Regions from separate parts of the Leclercia sp. W6 genome, predicted to be linked through region 1. Evidence: predicted binding sites of a transcription regulator. Region 1 holds the regulator's gene; each other region holds the start of a gene.
The links. Region 1 encodes CRP, which controls carbon source genes, mostly activating them, when cyclic AMP is high. Its sites were predicted from a motif close to ATGTGANNNNNNTCACAT; they were not measured.

Region 1 (2,270 bases):
AGCCAGAACCAGAACCAGTTAAACAGACCGTACCAGAGTGTCCCCAGGGCGTAGATCAGCAGCGGCGCCCAGATCGGCATATTTCCCGCCAGACTGAGGGTAAAGATGGCCGCAATCAGCGAGGCGGGCAGCAGGCGGGCGTGCAGAGCGCTGATCTCCGCCGTGACCCCTAACGTCATCGCCAGGGCAGTCAGAATGAGGGGCAGCGGAATATCGCGCGCCAGCAGCAATTGCACGGCAAGACTACAGCCGGCAAACAAGCAGCCGCCAATCATCAGGCGTTTAAAAAAGCGTTTATGGGGCGTGTCGAGACCCGCAATGTTGCAGCAGGCGGGAACGAGAGAAAACAGAAGGCCGTATTGCAGGTAACCGAGAACTAAACCCACAGCCACAGGGAGACACAGCACCAGGGTTTGCCGCAGTGCGTAGTTAACTTCCGGGTGGTAAATGAGCCTGCGCCACATGGGTGAGAGAGACAAAAACGGCGTGTCATCGTGCGATGCCACGCCGTCTGAGCGGAATTAACGTGTTCCGTAAACCACGATGGTTTTACCGTGGGCGGAAATCAGATTCTGATCTTCCAGCATTTTCAAAATACGGCCCACTGTCTCACGGGAGCAACCGACGATCTGACCAATTTCCTGACGGGTAATTTTAATTTGCATACCGTCCGGGTGGGTCATGGCGTCTGGCTGTTTCGCCAGGTTCAGCAGCGTCTGAGCGATACGGCCCGTTACGTCCAGGAAGGCGAGGTTGCCCACTTTCTCGGAAGTAACCTGCAGACGGCGAGCCATCTGCGAAGAGAGGCGCATCAGGATATCCGGGTTAACCTGGATCAGCTGGCGGAACTTTTTATAAGAGATCTCAGCCACTTCACACGCGGTTTTCGCACGGACCCAGGCGCTACGCTCCTGACCTTCTTCAAACAGGCCCAGTTCACCGATAAAGTCTCCCTGATTCAGGTAAGAGAGGATCATCTCTTTGCCTTCTTCATCTTTGATCAGCACTGCCACTGAGCCTTTGACGATGTAATACAACGTTTCCGCTTTTTCACCCTGGTGAATCAGCGTGCTCTTCGATGGGTACTTATGAATGTGGCAATGAGACAAGAACCATTCGAGAGTCGGGTCTGTTTGCGGTTTGCCAAGCACCATGCGCTGTTATCCTCTGTTATAAGCTGGCTCCAGAGTCTGGCTCTGTACCTGTACTCTGGGGTTGCAATCGTATTCTTTCCCCTGCCTGGGGTCTGGCTGTCACACTGATTAGCAGCCTGTAATGTGTGATGTCCTCTGCATACATGTGCAACGTCAATGTATTACTGTAGCATCTCGACTGTTTTAGCATAGCTTTTGCCGCGTGTCTCCTGGTGTCTCGCTTCAGCTTGATGCAGGTCGACTTCCGTTGCCAGAATTGTTACTGGCGCGTAATCTGACAAGAAAAATGCAATCCTGGAGTGAGTTAAAATGCAAGCACGTGTGAAATGGGTTGAAGGTTTAACGTTTCTCGGTGAGTCCGCGTCGGGGCACCAGATTCTGATGGATGGCAACTCCGGTGATAAAGCACCCAGCCCGATGGAAGTGGTTCTGATGGCGGCGGGAGGATGCAGCGCTATCGACGTGGTATCGATTCTGCAAAAAGGGCGTCACGATGTGACCGACTGCGAAGTGAAACTGACCTCAGAGCGTCGGGATGAAGCGCCGCGTCTCTTCACCCATATCAACCTGCATTTCGTGGTGACCGGCAAAGCGCTGAAAGATGCTGCGGTATCCCGCGCGGTGGATCTCTCTGCGGAGAAGTACTGCTCCGTGGCGCTGATGCTGGAGAAAGCGGTCAATATTACCCATTCGTATGAAGTGATCGAGGCGTAAGTCCTGGATCAAACGCCGGGCGGCACTTCGTTTGCCCGGCCTACAGAACCTTGTAGGCCCGGTAAGCGTAGCGCCACCGGGCAACACGCCTCAATCGATCTTCTTCCCTTCCATTAACCGCTGCACCAGCGGCGTCATGATTAACTCCATCGCCAGCCCCATCTTCCCGCCCGGCACCACCAGCGTATTGATGTGTGAAATAAACGAACCCTGCAGCATCGCCAGCAGCCAGGGGTAATCGATATTGTCCAGATTGCGGAAATGGATCACCACAAAGCTCTCATCCAGCGACGGGATGCCTTTAGCGGCAAAGGGGTTAGAGGTGTCCACGGTCGGGACGCGCTGGAAGTTAATATGGGTGCGGGAAAACTGCGGCGTCAGGAAGTTGATGTAATCCTCCAT
Region 2 (2,270 bases), 190 kb from region 1:
CTTCGTGATAGCTCGGACGGTAATCGGCATTAAACGCATGTCCCGCTCCTGGATAGACCACAATCTCCGCCGTTGCGTTCGCCGCCCGCAGGGCATGACGCATCGTCTCGACGGTATCCAGTGGAATGCCGGTGTCTTCGGCGCCATAGAGCCCCAGTACGGGGGCGTTTAAATCGGTAGCAATATCGACAGGATGTTTTGGTGAATTCAGGGTTTTCTCGCCGACCAGTTTGCCATACCACGCCACGGCTGCTTTCAGCTGCGGGTTATGGGCGGCATAGAGCCAGCTGATCCGTCCGCCCCAGCAGAAACCGGTCGCCAGCAGACGATGGGGATCGCCACCGTTGCGCGCTGCCCAGTTGGCGACGTGGTCAAGATCCGCCAGCACCTGCGCGTCCGGCACTTTACTGACCAGGTTGCTGAACAGGGTAGGGATGTCGCTGTACTTGTTCGGATCGCCCTGACGGAAGTAGAGCTCCGGCGCGACCGCCAGATACCCTTCCAGCGCCAGGCGACGGCAGATATCGCGAATATGCTCATGTACGCCGAAAATTTCCTGAACCACGATGACGATCGGCAATGCCCCTTGCCCATTTTTGGGCCGGGCATGGTAAGCGGGCATATTATCGCCCTGGGTCGGAATCGAGGTCTCCCCGGCGGTAATCGCCTCGTCGGAGGTAGTGACAACGGTTGAGGCTTGCAGATCAGCAGCAGGGGCAAATCCAGATGTTCCAGTCATGGCATTCTCCGTACCAATTAGCGCAAAAGTAAATATAGTCCGCAGGTTAACAATCCACAGTGCCCGAAACAGGCTATCTTTTGTGCAACAGATAACGATATAAGTCGTTAATGTGATGTTAATCACTATTTCATGGTAATTAAATGCAATCAATTTCATTAGCGGTGATGTCTATCACGAAATGAAGCCAGTTCCTTCGGTAAAGTACCGCTTTGCTTCTGCTGACAAACTGACCCACAGAGGAGTTTTCTATGTCTAAGTCTGATGTTTTTCATCTCGGCCTCACTAAAAACGATTTACAAGGGGCTACGCTCGCTATCGTCCCTGGCGATCCTGAGCGTGTGGAAAAGATCGCCGCGCTGATGGATAAGCCGGTTAAGCTGGCAGCCCATCGCGAATTCACGACCTGGCGGGCAGAGCTGGATGGTAAAGCGGTGATCGTGTGCTCAACCGGTATCGGTGGCCCGTCTACCTCTATTGCCGTCGAAGAGCTGGCGCAGCTGGGTATCCGTACTTTCCTGCGTATCGGTACAACCGGTGCAATCCAGCCGCATATCAACGTTGGCGACGTGCTGGTCACCACGGCGTCTGTACGTCTGGACGGCGCGAGCCTGCACTTTGCCCCGATGGAATTCCCGGCAGTAGCCGACTTCGAATGCACCACCGCGCTGGTGGAAGCAGCAAAATCCGTTGGCGCAACCACCCACGTTGGCGTCACCGCCTCGTCTGACACCTTCTACCCGGGCCAGGAGCGCTACGATACCTTCTCCGGTCGCGTGGTCAGCCGTTTCAAAGGCTCGATGGAAGAGTGGCAGTCCATGGGCGTTATGAACTATGAAATGGAATCCGCCACGCTGCTGACCATGTGCGCAAGCCAGGGTCTGCGTGCCGGTATGGTCGCGGGTGTCATTGTGAACCGTACCCAGCAAGAGATCCCGAACGCCGAGACCATGAAGCAGACCGAAAGCCACGCGGTGAAAATTGTCGTGGAAGCGGCCCGCCGCCTGCTGTAATTACTCCTTTTCTTTGCCAAAGGCCGACCCGTTCGGCCTTTTTCTTTGCGTAGCCCCTCGCAGAAAACCCTTTTCAAACTGGACGTTTATACAGCACAATTCTATTTTGTGCGGGTCATACCTTGATGCAGGGGGCGTCGTGGATATTTCCATCCTTTTTTATGTCGTTATCGCGCTGGTCAGCGTCGGCGTGGGCTGGTTGTTCGCCAGCTATCAGCATGCGCAGCAAAAAGCCGATCAGCTGGCCGAACGTGAGGAGATGGTGGCTGCCTTAAGCGCGCTGAAACAACAGGCGGCGCAAAGCGGACATTGGCGCGACGAGTGCGAGCTACTCAATAACGAACTGCGTAATCTGCGGGATATCAACACCTCGTTGGAAGCCGACCTGCGCGAAGTCACCACCCGCCTGGAATCCACCCAGTTGCATGCGGAAGACAAAATCCGCCAGATGATTAACAGCGAACAGCGCCTGAGCGAGCAGTTCGAAAACCTGGCCAATCGCATCTTTGAACAGAGCA
Region 3 (2,270 bases), 320 kb from region 1:
CCCGCTTTACGGCAATAAAACGGTGATTTTCCTCGCGTTACTGAAGTGAAGCATCCCGGCCCTGGCGAATATCGCGCGGCGACCAGCTAAATTCCCGGCGAAACAGGGTCGAAAAGTGGTTACTGTCGCCGAAACCGCAGCGATAGGCGATATCTGTGACGCTATCATCGGTATGGCGCAGCAGATGCCGCGCTTTAATCAGCCGCAGCCGGTTCAGGTAGCGCTGCGGCGTCTGCCCGGTGTGCTGTTTGAGCTGGCGATGCAAGGTGCGCAGCGAAAGAGAGAAGTTATCCGCCAGCGTCTCCCAGCAGACATCCTCCGCGTAGTGATCTTCCAGCCAGGCCATCAGCTGGTTGAGGCGGGCGTCGTTATCCGCCGCCCCTTCGACCAGGCTGCCGCGGCGCAGCAGCACCAGCAGCTGCATAAAGAGGATTTCACGGCTGGCGAGGGCGTGCGTCTCCTGCCCCTCTTCAGCCTGCTCCATCTGGCTCACCAGCTGGCGCACCTGTTGCAGCGTGGCCTGGTTCACCCGCCAGTGCGACGGATAGTGCCCGTCCTGCTCCTGGGGCAGCAGCTGATTCAATCCCGACAAAAACTAGAACGCCTCCGGGGAGCGATAGAGCACGTTGGTCAGGCACAGATTATCGGTATGTTCATACATGTGCCGGTCATGATCGCGCACAAAGCAGACCGTTCCGCCGCTGATGGTGTACGGCTGGCCGTTGAAGACATGGATACCCGTACCGTGCTCCACGATCACAATCTCATGAAAATCATGATGATGTTCCGGAAAGGCAGCCTGGGGCAGCCGCGGCTCAATCGCCACAGGCGAGTGGCCTGAAGGAAAAAAATCCACGCTGTGCAGTACGGTCATAACGGGTCACCAGATGATAAGAGTTCTCAAAATAGTAATTTAGGGCTCCCCGCCTCACCTTAAATTTTCGACAGCAAATGGCGCAAACCCTGTCGCTTTTTCAAGAAGCAGCGGGAAAGATCTGGAAATGCGGTCACCGTCACATCGCCTGCAAGAGCCGTTAAAAACAGAAAATGTGAACTCTCTCACGTTCATCTTTGCTTTCTTGCCAGCGCCAGAAATGCACTGTCAGTGGCAAGAAGGTCGCCTTTCCTTCCCTTTTTTACACTGTCCGGCAATGACTTCAGGAAGGACCGGACCATGACTTTTCGCCATTGTGTGGCTGTCGATTTAGGCGCATCCAGCGGCCGGGTGATGCTGGCAAGCTACCACCGCGAGGCGCGCACGCTTCAGCTTCGCGAAATCCACCGTTTCGTTAACTGTCTGCAAAAGCGGGACGGCTTTGACTGCTGGGATATCGACACCCTGGAAGCGGAGATCCGCACCGGGCTGAATAAGGTTTGTGAAGAAGGCATTCGCATCGACAGCATCGGGATTGATACCTGGGGCGTGGATTATGTGCTGCTGGACAGCCACGGCCAGCGCGTCGGCCTGCCGGTCTCCTACCGCGACAACCGCACCGACGGGGTAATGACGCACGCGCTGGCGCAGCTGGGCAAAGCGGAGATCTATGGCCGCAGCGGCATCCAGTTCCTGCCCTTTAATACCCTTTATCAACTGCGTGCCCTGGTTGAGCAGCAGCCGGAGCTGGTGGCGAAGGTCGCCCACGCCCTGCTGATCCCGGACTACTTCAGCTACCGCCTTACCGGCCAGATGAACTGGGAATATACCAACGCCACCACCACCCAGCTGGTGAACATCAATTCCGATACCTGGGACGAGAACCTGCTCAACTGGACCGGCGCGCCGCGCGACTGGTTTGGCACGCCGACCCATCCGGGCAATGTGATCGGTCACTGGATTTGCCCCCAGGAGAATGCCATCCCGGTGGTGGCCGTCGCCAGCCATGACACCGCCAGCGCGGTGATCGCCGCCCCGCTGGCCTCAAAGGATGCAGCGTATCTCTCCTCCGGCACCTGGTCGCTGATGGGCTTTGAGAGCAAAACCCCCTACACCAGCGATAGCGCGCTGGCGGCCAACATTACCAACGAGGGCGGCGCAGAGGGCCGCTACCGGGTACTGAAAAATATTATGGGGCTGTGGCTGCTGCAGCGGGTGCTGAAGGAAAAAGGTATCAGCGACCTGGCTGCCCTGATCGCTGAGACGGAAACCCTGCCGTCGTGCCGCTTCCTGATCAACCCCAATGACGATCGCTTTATCAATCCGGCCAATATGAGCGCCGAGATCCAGGCCGCCTGCCGCGAAAGTGCGCAGCCGGTGCCGGAGAGCGCCGCCG

Region 2: udp (uridine phosphorylase) is a predicted target of CRP. The motif match lies at 850-867, and genes of this name have one in related genera.
Region 3: rhaB (rhamnulokinase) is a predicted target of CRP. The motif match lies at 1,002-1,019, and genes of this name have one in related genera.

The regions. Positions count from the first base shown of each region.
Region 1 covers NZ_CP031104.1:4,083,350-4,085,619, forward strand. The annotation lists gene DVA43_RS19905 (YccS/YhfK family putative transporter) at 1-464, opposite strand, end outside; gene crp (cAMP-activated global transcriptional regulator CRP) at 522-1,154, opposite strand; gene DVA43_RS19915 (OsmC family protein) at 1,464-1,868, shown strand; gene DVA43_RS19920 (phosphoribulokinase) at 1,959-2,270, opposite strand, start outside.
Region 2 covers NZ_CP031104.1:3,889,496-3,891,765, forward strand. The annotation lists gene DVA43_RS19010 (dienelactone hydrolase family protein) at 1-739, opposite strand, end outside; gene udp (uridine phosphorylase) at 991-1,752, shown strand; gene rmuC (DNA recombination protein RmuC) at 1,892-2,270, shown strand, end outside.
Region 3 covers NZ_CP031104.1:3,764,976-3,767,245, reverse strand. The annotation lists partial or broken gene rhaS (HTH-type transcriptional activator RhaS) at 38-874, opposite strand; gene rhaB (rhamnulokinase) at 1,175-2,270, shown strand, end outside.